One region of the Streptomyces sp. NPDC001549 genome, then DNA from elsewhere that is predicted to be linked to it. Evidence: riboswitches for the same ligand, from Rfam matches in the RefSeq annotation. Region 1 holds a riboswitch; the other holds the start of a gene.
The links. A riboswitch is a leader RNA that binds a small molecule or an ion and turns the genes downstream of it on or off. The one in region 1 is predicted to bind glycine.

Region 1 (6,204 bases):
CGCCCTGCAGAACGGCGACGAGGTGCAGATCGGCAAGTACCGGCTGGTCTTCTACGCGAGCCTGCGGGGCATCTGACCCTTTTAGGGAAGGTTCCATGCTGCGTACCCCGACCGGCGGTGCCCCGCGAAGTGGCGCCGCCGGCACCGCCGGCCCGGCCGGGCGGCTGGTGAGCATCGGCACGGTGCTCACCACGCTGCGTGACGAGTTCCCCGAAGTCACCATCTCGAAGATCCGTTTTCTGGAGGCGGAGGGGCTCGTCGAGCCCCGGCGCACACCTTCGGGATACCGCAAGTTCAGCACCGACGACGTGGAGCGGCTGGCTCGGATCCTGCGGCTGCAGCGTGACCACTACCTGCCGCTCAAGGTCATCCGCGAGCAGCTCGACGCGCTCGCACGCGGGGAGCAGATCCGCATCCCGGGGCCCACCGCGCACGGGGACTCCGCCGATCCCGCCGGACCGGCGGCCGTCTACGGCGAAGTGGGGCGGGAGCGGCCCACCGTGGCCCGGGTGGGCCGGGCCGAGCTGCTCGCGGCCGCCGGGGTGGACGAGGTACAGCTGGTCGAGTGGGAGTCGTACGGGCTGCTGGCCGAGGGCACGGACGGCGGATTCGACGCCGGGGCGGTCACGGTGGCCCGGCTGGTGGCCGACCTGGGCCGGTTCGGGCTGGAGCCGCGGCACCTGCGTGCGATGAAGGCCGCAGCGGACCGCGAGGCGGGGCTGGTGGAGCAGGTCGTGGCACCGCTGCGCAGGCATCGCAATCCACAGACCAGGACTCATGCGGAGGCCACCCTGAAGGAGCTCGCGGGGCTTTCCGTACGGCTCCACGAGGCGCTCGTACAGACCGCTCTCGGGGTCCGGCTGCCCTGAGGTGGGGGGCCCGACTACCCAAACCTGCCGAGCAGGTCCTAGGGTTGCTGTGTGAACGAGCTCGACGTTGTGGGTGTCCGGGTGGAAATGCCCTCCAACCAACCGATCGTGCTCCTGCGTGAAGTGGGAGGCGACCGGTACCTCCCCATCTGGATCGGTCCAGGGGAGGCGACCGCCATTGCCTTCGCGCAGCAGGGGATGGCCCCTGCCCGACCGCTGACGCACGACCTGTTCAAGGACGTGCTGGAGGCGATCGGCGAGGAGCTCACCGAGGTCCGGATCACGGATCTGCGGGAGGGCGTCTTCTACGCGGAGCTCGTCTTCGCCAGCGGGGTCGAGGTGAGTGCGCGTCCTTCCGACGCCATAGCCCTCGCCCTGCGGACGGGGACGCCGATCTACGGCAGTGACGGCGTGCTGGACGACGCCGGAATCGCCATTCCGGACGAGCAGGAGGACGAGGTGGAGAAGTTCCGCGAGTTCCTCGACCAGATCTCACCGGAGGACTTCGGCACCGGCCCGCAGTGAGGTGTCGGCCGCGTCGTCCTCGGGGATCTTCAGGCCATTCGATTAGCCTTTCCCCGTAAAGGGATACGGGAAACCACTCTCAGGGTGATTATCACTCGGCGTGCCGAGTGTGGCGATCGTTGACGCACCCCTGGTGACTGCCTACCTTCAAGGTGGGCAGGTCAAGGACGGAGGGTCGGCGTGAGGATCACGGGCGACGGTACGACCGGGGGCACCCCCGCACGGAGTGAGGCTGGGCCGTACCCGCTGCGCGGCGGTGCGGTCGGGTCCGCGCGCCGTCAGCCGGAGTCGACGCCGGTCGGACCGGTGGGCGCAGACCCGGAGCCCGAGCAGATCGGATACCGCGGGCCGACGGCCTGCGCCGCGGCCGGCATCACCTACCGGCAGCTCGACTACTGGGCCCGGACCGGGCTGGTGGAGCCCAGCGTGCGGGCCGCCTACGGGGCCGGGACGCAGCGGCTCTACAGCTTCCGCGACGTCGTGGTCCTCAAGATCGTCAAGCGCTTCCTCGACACCGGGGTGGCGCTGCAGAACATCCGCACGGCGGTCCAGCACCTGCAGGACCGCGGGTTCTCGGACCTCGAACGGATGACTCTGATGAGCGACGGCGCCACCGTGTACGAGTGCACCTCCCCGGACCAGGTCGTGAGCCTGCTCCAGGGCGGGCAGGGCGTTTTCGGCATCGCCGTGGGCGTGGTGTGGCGCGACGTCGAGAGCGCGCTGTCGCAGCTGCACGGGGAGCGCGTGGACACCGGCGAGACCCTGGTGCGGCACAACCCGACGGACGAGCTGGCCGCCCGCCGCAACCGGGCCGTCTGACCCGGGCCGGGGCATTGTCAGTGGCGTAGGGCAGCATCGGGCTGTGAGAGCCGCGCCGACCATCCTGCACCTGGACATGGACGCCTTCTACGCCTCCGTGGAGCAGGCGTCGAAGCCGAGTCTGCGGGGCAAGGCCGTCATCGTCGGCGGCCTCGGGCCGCGCGGGGTCGTCGCCACGGCCTCGTACGAGGCCAGGCGGTTCGGGGTGCACTCCGCGATGCCGATGGGGCAGGCGCGGCGGCTCTGCCCGAACGGCGCGTACCTGATCCCCCGCTTCAGCCTCTACCGGCAGGTCAGCGACGTGGTGATGGCCATGCTGCGGGAACTGTCGCCCCTGGTGGAGCCCCTGAGCCTGGACGAGGCCTTCGTGGACCTGGAGGCGGGCGGGGTGGCCTTCGACTCGCGCAGCGCGCGGGAGACGGGGGAGCGGCTGCGGGCCGACATCCGGGCCGCCACGGGGCTCAGCGGGTCGGTGGGGCTGGCCGGGTCGAAGATGCTGGCCAAGGTGGCCTCCGAGGAGGCCAAGCCGGCCGGACTGCTGCTGATCGAGCCGGGGACCGAGCGCGAGCTGCTCGCGCCGATGTCGGTACGGACGCTGCCCGGGGTGGGGCCGGCCACGGGCGAGCACCTGCGCCGGGCCGGGATCACCACCGTGGGGGAGCTGGCGGAGGCCGGGGAGGACGAGCTGGTCCGGATGGTCGGCCGCGCGGCCGGTGCCGGGCTGTACCGGATGGCGCTCGGGCTGGACGACCGGCCGGTGGTCGCGGAGCGGGACGCGAAGTCGGTGTCGGTCGAGGACACCTTCGACGTGGACCTGCACGATCGGGTACGGATCCGCGGCGAGGTGCAGCGGCTCGCGGACCGGTGCGTGCAGCGGCTGCGGGGCTCGGGGCACTCGGGGCGCACGATCGTGCTCAAGGTGAGGCGGTACGACTTCTCCACGCTGACCCGGTCCGAGACCCTGCGGGGGCCCACGGACGACCCGGCGGTGGTGCGGGAGGCGGCGGCGCGGCTGCTGGAGGGCGTGGACACCACGGGCGGGGTGCGGCTGCTGGGAGTGGGGGTGAGCGGGCTGGCGGACTACACACAGGAGGACCTGTTCGCGCAGTCGCTCGCCGCTGAGCCGGACGGGGCGGGCGGGACTGACGGCTCGGACGGGGCTGACGGCATGGACAGGACGGACGGGGCCGGAGGGGAAGCGGTGGCGGCCGGTGCCGCCGAGGCGGCGGCCGAGGGTGCCCAGGAGGCCGCTGGGCCGCCCGGGGATCCGGAGCCGGCCCCCGAACGGCGCTGGACGGCCGGGAGCGACGTACGGCATGCCGTGTACGGGCCCGGATGGGTGCAGGGCAGCGGGGTCGGGCGGGTGACCGTGCGGTTCGAGCAGCCCGGATCGGAGCCCGGCCGGGTGCGGACCTTCCGGGTGGACGACCCCGAGCTGGAGCCGTCCGATCCGCTGCCGCTGGTGGGGGACGGCCCGGATCGGCAAGATCCGAAGGAGACGGACTAGCTCTCGTCGCCCGCCAGGCGGCCGAAGTCGCGGTGGAAGTCCGACGGCAGGGTCGTGTCCAGTCCGTAGTGGTGGTAGAGCTGCAGCTCCTGTTCGGGGGAGAGGTGGCGCCCGACACCGAAGTCCGGGGCGTCCCTGATGAGGGCGCGTTCGAAGGGCACCCGCAGGGTGTCACCCACCAGCTCGCTCGGCTCCAGCGGGACGAAGGCGTCCCGGCTGAAGAGCCCCGTCCGGACCGCGGCCCACTCCGGGACGCCCGTGGCATCGTCGAGGTAGACCTCGTCGATCGTGCCGATCTTGGTGCCATTGCGGTCGAACGCCTTGCGGCCGATCAGGCTGCGCGGATCGATGTCGGTCTGCACGGTCCCTCCAAAAGGTCGCAACTGCTCCGTAATGACTACAGAAGTGCATATCCGCAGCGGAGGCCACTCGGGGAGGGTCCAGATCCTCGCTGGTACCCTGGTGAACGGCTGTCGACCCTGTGCGGGAGAGTCCTCCGAGTGAACAAGACGGAGGCGCCGAAGGAGCAAATCCTCCCCGGAATCTCTCAGGCATACGTACCGCACGGACGAGGCCACTCTGGAAAGCAGGGCGGGTACCGGGCGCGCAGTGCCGGTCCCCCTCCTCACCGACGGTGAAAGCCGGAACTCTCGGGAGACCCCCGTGACTCCGGTGAAACTCTCAGGTGCAGATGACAGAGGGGGAGGCCGTCCGGGTGCCAGCGCCGTGGTGCCCCTCGCAGGTCATACGACCAGGAGGCCTCCGTACATGACCGCCAACCGCATTCCGCTCTCCCAGCTGGAGCGAGGCATCCCCTTCGAACAGCGCCACATCGGCCCGGATGCCGAGGCGCAGGCGAAGATGCTCGCCCAGGTGGGCTACGGCTCCCTGGACGAACTGACCGCTGCCGCGGTCCCGGATGTGATCAAGACCGCCGAGGCGCTCGACCTGCCCGAGGCGCGCACCGAGGCCGAGGTGCTGGCCGAGCTGCGCTCGCTCGCCGACCGCAACCAGGTCCTCTCGCCGATGATCGGTCTCGGCTACTACGGGACCTTCACGCCGCCGGTGATCCTCCGCAACGTCATGGAGAACCCGGCCTGGTACACGGCGTACACGCCCTACCAGCCGGAGATCTCCCAGGGCCGCCTCGAAGCACTCCTGAACTTCCAGACGGTCGTCGCCGAGCTGACCGGGCTGCCGACCTCGGGCGCCTCGCTGCTCGACGAGGGCACCGCGGCGGCCGAGGCCATGACCCTGGCCCGCCGCGTGGGCAAGTCCAAGGGCAACCTCTTCCTGGTGGACGCCGACGCGCTGCCGCAGACCATCGCCGTCATCGAGACCCGCGCCGAGCCGATCGGCATCGAGGTCGTCGTCGCCGACCTGTCCGCCGGAATCCCGGCCGAGATCGCCGAGCGCGGCATCTACGGTGTCCTGGTCCAGTACCCGGGTGCCTCCGGTGCCGTCCGGGACATCAAGCCCGTCATCGACCAGGCGCACGAGCTCGGCGCCGTCGTCGCCGTCGCCGCGGACCTGCTCGCGCTGACCCTGCTCACCTCCCCGGGTGCGCTCGGCGCGGACATCGCCGTCGGCACCACCCAGCGCTTCGGCGTCCCGATGGGCTTCGGCGGACCGCACGCCGGTTACATGGCCGTCCAGGACAAGCACGCCCGCTCCCTGCCCGGCCGCCTCGTCGGCGTCTCCGTGGACGCGGACGGCAACAAGGCCTACCGCCTCGCGCTGCAGACCCGTGAGCAGCACATCCGCCGTGAGAAGGCCACCAGCAACATCTGTACCGCGCAGGTGCTGCTCGCCGTCATGGCCGGCATGTACGCCGTCTACCACGGCCCGGACGGCCTGCGGACGATCGCGAGCCGTACCCACCGCTACGCCACCCTGCTCGCCGCCGGTCTGACGGCCGGCGGGGTCGAGATCGTGCACGGCTCGTACTTCGACACGATCACCGCCCGCGTGCCGGGCCGTGCCGCCGAGGTCGCCGCCGCCGCCCGCGAGGGCGGGGTCAACCTGTTCCAGGTCGACGCCGACCTCGTCTCCGTCGCCTGTGACGAGACCACCCTGCGCGCCGACATCGAGGCCGTCTGGGCCGCCTTCGGTGTCACCGCAGACATTGCGGCGCTGGACGCGACCACGGCCGACACGCTGCCCGAGAGCCTGCTGCGCTCGGACGCGTACCTGACGCACCCGGTCTTCCACCAGCACCGCTCCGAGACCGCGATGCTGCGCTACCTGCGCAAGCTCTCGGACAAGGACTACGCGCTGGACCGCGGCATGATCCCGCTGGGCTCCTGCACCATGAAGCTCAACGCGACCACCGAGATGGAGCCGGTGACCTGGCCCGAATTCGGTCAGCTGCACCCCTTCGCGCCGGTGGAGCAGGCCGAGGGCTACCTCACGCTCATCAACGAGCTGGAGGAACGTCTCTGCGAGGTGACCGGCTACGACAAGGTCTCCATCCAGCCGAACGCC
Region 2 (6,204 bases), on a different contig from region 1:
GCCGAAGGTCACGTACCCCTCGTAGTCGCCGGTCAGGGCGATGCCCTTGAGCTTGCTGAGGTTGATCTTCTGCAGCTTGGGCCCGTGGTAGACGCTCTGCCCCGCGTCGTTGTGCGCGGCGGCGGGGTTGAGGCGGATCTCCAGGAAGTACTTCCCGGGCAGCGGCACGGGCTTGCCGGACCCGTCGTAGACCAGGTGCGGGACGGGAGTGACGGTGACCGCGGGGACGTAGCCCTGGAGGTCGATGACGATGCGGTCGTACGTGGGGTGCCCGGCCCAGCGGGCGTTGACGACGAGCGGGGTCGGGGCCTGGGTTCGGGTGGCGACGGTGGTGGAGGCCGAGGCAGGTGCGGCGAAGGAGAGGCAGGCGGCGAGCAGGGCGCCGGTTGCCAGGGCCGTGAACTGCCGGAGACGGGCGTGGATCATGACGTCCCCTCGATTCTCGAGAGACGGGGACTGGTGGCACTCCTGAGGACGCGCCCGGGGATCGCCCGGTTCCGGTTCCGCTCGCGTCCTGTTCCCGGGATCCGCGGACGGAAAGAGGGGCCCGGCGCACGCGCCGGGCCCCTCTCGTGTCACGCGGTGCGCGTCAGCACTCGATGACGTTGACCGCGAGGCCGCCGCGGGCGGTCTCCTTGTACTTGACCTTCATGTCGGCGCCGGTCTCCTTCATGGTCTTGATGACCTTGTCGAGGGACACCTTGTGGCTGCCGTCGCCGCGCATCGCCATCCGGGCCGCGGTGACGGCCTTGACCGCCGCCATGCCGTTGCGCTCGATGCAGGGGATCTGCACCAGGCCGCCGACCGGGTCGCAGGTCAGGCCGAGGTTGTGCTCCATGCCGATCTCGGCCGCGTTCTCGACCTGCTCCGGGGTGCCGCCGAGGACCTCGGCGAGGGCGCCGGCCGCCATCGAGCAGGCGGAACCCACCTCGCCCTGGCAGCCGACCTCGGCGCCGGAGATCGAGGCGTTCTCCTTGAACAGCATGCCGATCGCGCCCGCGGCGAGGAGGAAGCGGACCACGCCGTCCTCGTCCGCGCCCGGCACGAAGTTCATGTAGTAGTGGAGCACGGCGGGCAGGACGCCCGCGGCGCCGTTGGTCGGCGCGGTCACCACCCGGCCGCCGGCCGCGTTCTCCTCGTTGACCGCCATCGCGTAGATCGTCGCCCACTCGCTGCGGTGCAGCATCGGGTCGCCCTCGGTGCGCAGCTGGCGCGCCGTGGAGGCGGCCCGGCGCTTGACCCGCAGGCCGCCCGGGAGGATGCCCTCACGGGACATGCCGCGCGAGACGCAGGACTGCATGACGCGCCAGATCTCCAGGAGGCCCTCGCGGATCTCCTCCTCCGTGCGCCAGGCCTTCTCGTTCTCCAGCATCAGCGAGGAGATCGACAGGCCGGTCTCGTTCGCGAGGCGCAGCATCTCGTCGCCGGAGCGGAAGGGGTACTTCAGCACCGTGTCGTCGAGCTTGATCCGGTCCTCGCCGACCGCGTCCTCGTCCACGACGAAGCCGCCGCCGACCGAGTAGTAGGTCTTCTCCAGCAGCGGGGTGCCGGCGCTGTCGTACGCGAAGAGCGTCATGCCGTTCGCGTGGTACGGCAGGGAGCGCCGGCGGTGCAGGATCAGCTGGTTCGGCTCGTCGAAGGCGATCTCGTGGACATCGCCTATCTCCGCGCCCAGCAGCCGCAGCCGGCCGCTCTTGCGGATGCGCTCGACCTCGTCGTCGGCGGTCTCGACGTTCACGGTGCGGGGGGAGTGGCCCTCCAGACCGAGCAGCACCGCCTTGGGGGTGCCGTGACCGTGGCCGGTCGCGCCGAGGGATCCGAAGAGCTCGGCCCGGACGGAGGCGGTCTGGGCCAGCACGCCGTCCTTCTTCAGCCGCATCACGAACATGCGCGCGGCCCGCATCGGACCGACCGTGTGGGAGGAGGAGGGACCGATACCGATGGAGAAGAGATCGAAGACGGAGATGGCCACGGTGGCGGACTCCCTTGTCTGCTCGTGGGGTGGGAGGGGGCAGGAGAGGAGAAGTGGATTATTCAGATTTTGTCCGGTAGACGAGCTTAACGCGGCGAGGTGAACGTCTCGGCTGCCGGACGAGGTGGGAAGGATTACGTGGACAGGTCGGCCGGGTGTCCGGCCCGCGGGGCGAGGCGCGCCGGTGCGGGGCGGCGCCGGGCCGCTGCGGCGTGCGGGCCGCGAGGCGCCGCGGCCACCGGGAGAGGGAGGGGCGGGGGCGGGGGCGGGTGCCCGCCCCGACCGGGGGGAGTGGTGTCGGGCCCCGGTCATGAGAAGGGCCCGGCCTGTGCGGGAACAAGGCCGGGCCCTCCGTGGCCGTTGGCCGGACGCCGATTAGAGCGTCGGGTACAGCGGGAACTTCGCGGCGAGCGCGGAGACGCGGGCCTTCAGGGCCTCGCTGTCGTACGCGGGCTTCAGCGCCTGCGCGATGATCTCGGCGACCTCGGTGAAGGCCTCGGCGTCGAAACCGCGGGTGGCCAGGGCCGGCGTGCCGATCCGCAGACCCGAGGTGACCATCGGCGGCCGCGGGTCGTTCGGGATGGCGTTGCGGTTGACCGTGATGCCGACCTCGTGGAGGCGGTCCTCGGCCTGCTGACCGTCCAGCTCGGAGTTGCGCAGGTCGACCAGGACCAGGTGCACGTCGGTGCCACCGGTGAGGACGTCCACGCCCACGGCCTTGACGTCGTCCTGGACCAGGCGGGCGGCGAGGATCTTCGCACCCTCCAGGGTGCGCTCCTGGCGCTCCTTGAACTCGGGCGAGGCCGCGACCTTGAAGGAGACCGCCTTGGCCGCGATCACGTGCTCCAGCGGGCCGCCCTGCTGACCCGGGAAGACCGCGGAGTTGATCTTCTTGGCCAGCTCCTGCGTCGACAGGATGACACCGCCGCGCGGACCGCCGAGGGTCTTGTGCGTGGTGGTGGTGACGACGTGGGCGTGCGGCACCGGGTTCGGGTGCAGACCGGCGGCGACCAGGCCGGCGAAGTGCGCCATGTCGACCATCAGGTACGCGCCGACCTCGTCCGCGATGCGGCGGAAGGCGGCGAAGTCCAGCTGGCGCGGGTAGGCGGACCAGCCGGCGACGATCAGCTGCGGCTTGGACTCCTTGGCGAGGCGCTCGACCTCGGCCATGTCCACCTCGCCGGTCTCGTCGACGTGGTACGGGACCACGTTGTAGAGCTTGCCGGAGAAGTTGATCTTCATGCCGTGGGTCAGGTGACCACCGTGGGCCAGGCTGAGGCCCATGATCGTGTCGCCCGGCTTCAGCAGCGCGAACATCGCGGCGGCGTTGGCCTGCGCACCGGAGTGCGGCTGGACGTTCGCGGCCTCGGCGCCGAACAGCGCCTTGACGCGGTCGATCGCGATCTGCTCGACGACGTCGACGTGCTCGCAGCCACCGTAGTAGCGGCGGCCCGGGTAGCCCTCGGCGTACTTGTTGGTCAGGACCGAGCCCTGGGCCTCCATGACGGCGACCGGAGCGAAGTTCTCCGACGCGATCATTTCCAGGGTGGACTGCTGGCGCGCGAGCTCGGCGTCGACGGCGGCGGCGACGTCCGGGTCGAGCTCGTGCAGAGGGGTGTTGAGAACAGACATCAGGATCCCCTGGGGTGTCAGTTGTCGGAGTGGGTGAGCGCGGCGTACTCCTCGGCGGAGAGCAGGTCGGCCGGCTCCTCCGCGGTGCGCACCTTGAACAGCCAGCCACCCTCGAACGGGGCGGTGTTGACGAGCGCCGGGTCGTCCACGACGTCCTGGTTGAACTCGACGACCTCGCCGGTGACGGGGGAGTACAGGTCGCTGACCGACTTGGTCGACTCAAGCTCGCCACAGGTCTCGCCCGCGGTCACCGTGTCGCCGACCGCGGGGAGCTGGGCGTAGACCACGTCACCGAGCGCGTTGGCCGCGAACTCCGTGATGCCGACCGTCGCGACGCCGTCCTCGGCGGTCGACAGCCACTCGTGCTCCTTGCTGTAACGCAGCTGCTGGGGGTTGCTCATGACCTGATTCTCCTGGATGCGGGGGAGTGGATACGAACTGCGGTCTTGGGTACTGAGACGGCGCCGTACGGATTCCCGGACGGCGGACGTGGTGCGTGGGGCTACTTCTGCCGCTTGTAGAACGGCAGCGCCACGACCTCGTACGGCTCATGCGTACCGCGAATGTCGACGCCGACGCCGGACGTGCCGGGCGCGGCGTGCGCCGCGTCCACGTACGCCATCGCGATCGGCTTGCCCAGCGTCGGGGACGGGGCGCCGGAGGTGACCTCTCCGATGACCTGACCGCCGGCGACGACCGGGAACCCGGCGCGCGGGACGCGGCGGCCCTCGGCGATCAGACCGACCAGCTTGCGCGGCGGGTTCGTGGCGGCGCGCTCGGCGGCGGCCTCCAGCGCGGCGCGGCCGACGAAGTCGCCCTCCTTCTCGAACTTCACGACCCGGCCCAGGCCCGCGTCGAACGGGGTGAGGGAGGTGGTCAGCTCGTGCCCGTACAGCGGCATGCCCGCTTCCAGGCGCAGGGTGTCGCGGCAGGACAGGCCGGCCGGGACCAGGCCGACGCCCTCGCCCGCCTTGGTCAGCGCCTGCCACAGCTCCACGGCGTGCTCGGGGGCGACGAACAGCTCGAAGCCGTCCTCGCCCGTGTAGCCGGTGCGCGCGATCAGCGCGGGCACGCCCGCGACGGTGCCCGGCAGGCCGGCGTAGTACTTCAGGCCGTCCAGGTCGGCGTCGGTCAGGGACGCCAGGATGCCGGGGGACTCCGGGCCCTGGACGGCGAGCAGCGCGTACGCGTCGCGGTCGTCGCGGACCTCGGTGTCGAAGCCGGCGGCGCGCTCGGTCAGGGCGTCCAGGACGACCTGGGCGTTGGAGGCGTTGGCGACGACCATGTACTCGGTCTCGCCGAGGCGGTAGACGATCAGGTCGTCGACGATCCCGCCGTCCTCCTGACAGATGTGCGTGTAGCGGGCGCGGCCGACACCGACGGTGGAGATGTTGCCGACCAGCGCGTGGTCGAGGGCCTTGACGGCCTCCGGGCCGGTCAGCGTGATCTCGCCCATGTGGGACAGGTCGAAGAGACCGGCCTTGGTGCGTACGGCGTTGTGCTCGTCGCGCTCGCTGGCGTACCGCAGCGGCATGTCCCAGCCCGCGAAATCGGTCATGGTCGCACCGAGCGAGCGGTGCAGCGCATCGAGGGCGGTCAGGCGGGGGGCAGTGCTCATGGGTGTGGCTCCCGGGTCCCAGGGCATCGACATGACATGACGAGGACGTTCCTCCCCATCTGTCATCGGAACCTGAGAGGTTCGCCGAGAGTTCCGCCGATCGTCCGATCGCCGGTTCTTCTCATCGACTTGCACCTTGGGTGGAGCTGCGCAGCAGCTCGCTTTTCAGATCTGCCTCATCCACGCGGTACGGGGCCTGAGAGATTCAAGGGAGGTTCTTGCTCCTTCGGCGCCCGCGCACGGCCTTGCGGCGTGCCGGGACTCTCCCGCGCGGATTCAAGCGGCCGGTATGCAGTTGGTCCAGATGGCGCACATCATTGCACGCCATGCCCGAGATCGGGCGGCGGGGTCCGAAAGTTCGTACGGCCCTCCGAAGGGCCTGACCGGAACCGGGGCCGCCGGATTACCGTCTCTTTACACTCAGTGGGCAAGGGTCCTGGTGACCCGATTCGGGGGAGGCGAACACTGTGCGGAGATTCGGAGTGGTGACGACGACGGGAACCGTGGAGGCGGTGCCCGCGCAGCGCGGCGCGCGCGGGCGCGGGAGGGCGGCCGACACCGGCCTCGCCCTCGTACGCGACCTGCGCGGACCGGCCGTGCGCGCCCCGCTCCGGCTCGGCTTCGCGGACGGGGACATCGTCGTGGTGTCCGGTCTGCCCGGCGGCGGCAAGAGCACGCTGATCAAGCAGGCGGCCGCCGAGGGCGGGGCCGTGGACTCCCAGGACACCCGTGAGCGCTGGGAGCGCCGCATGCCCGCGGCGCTGCCGTACGCCGTCTACCGGCCGCTGGTGCGCGCCGCGCACTACTGGGGGCTGTGGCGGATCCTGCGCTCCGGCGCCTCCGTGGTCGTCCACGACTGCGGTACGCAGGCCTGGGTACGCGGCCTGCTCGCGGCCGCCGCGCGCCGCCGGGGCCGGGCGCTGCACCTGCTCCTGCTGGACAGCAGCCCCGAGGAGGCACTCTCCGGTCAGGCCTCGCGCGG

Region 2: it holds a riboswitch for glycine, as region 1 does, so the genes downstream of both, gcvT (glycine cleavage system aminomethyltransferase GcvT) here and gcvP (aminomethyl-transferring glycine dehydrogenase) in region 1, are expected to answer to the same signal.

What each region holds. Positions count from the first base shown of each region.
Region 1 covers NZ_JBIAVJ010000022.1:6,664-12,867, forward strand. Annotated here, with positions in the region: gene ACFY04_RS30020 (FHA domain-containing protein) at 1-76, shown strand, start outside; gene ACFY04_RS30025 (MerR family transcriptional regulator) at 96-869, shown strand; gene ACFY04_RS30030 (bifunctional nuclease family protein) at 921-1,394, shown strand; gene ACFY04_RS30035 (MerR family transcriptional regulator) at 1,575-2,213, shown strand; gene ACFY04_RS30040 (DNA polymerase IV) at 2,257-3,720, shown strand; gene ACFY04_RS30045 (PRC-barrel domain-containing protein) at 3,717-4,082, opposite strand; glycine riboswitch at 4,195-4,293, shown strand; gene gcvP (aminomethyl-transferring glycine dehydrogenase) at 4,489-6,204, shown strand, end outside.
Region 2 covers NZ_JBIAVJ010000014.1:66,690-72,893, reverse strand. Annotated here, with positions in the region: gene ACFY04_RS22895 (hypothetical protein) at 1-426, opposite strand, end outside; gene ACFY04_RS22890 (L-serine ammonia-lyase) at 590-1,972, opposite strand; gene glyA (serine hydroxymethyltransferase) at 2,348-3,604, opposite strand; gene gcvH (glycine cleavage system protein GcvH) at 3,622-4,005, opposite strand; gene gcvT (glycine cleavage system aminomethyltransferase GcvT) at 4,107-5,222, opposite strand; glycine riboswitch at 5,398-5,501, opposite strand; gene ACFY04_RS22870 (AAA family ATPase) at 5,708-6,204, shown strand, end outside.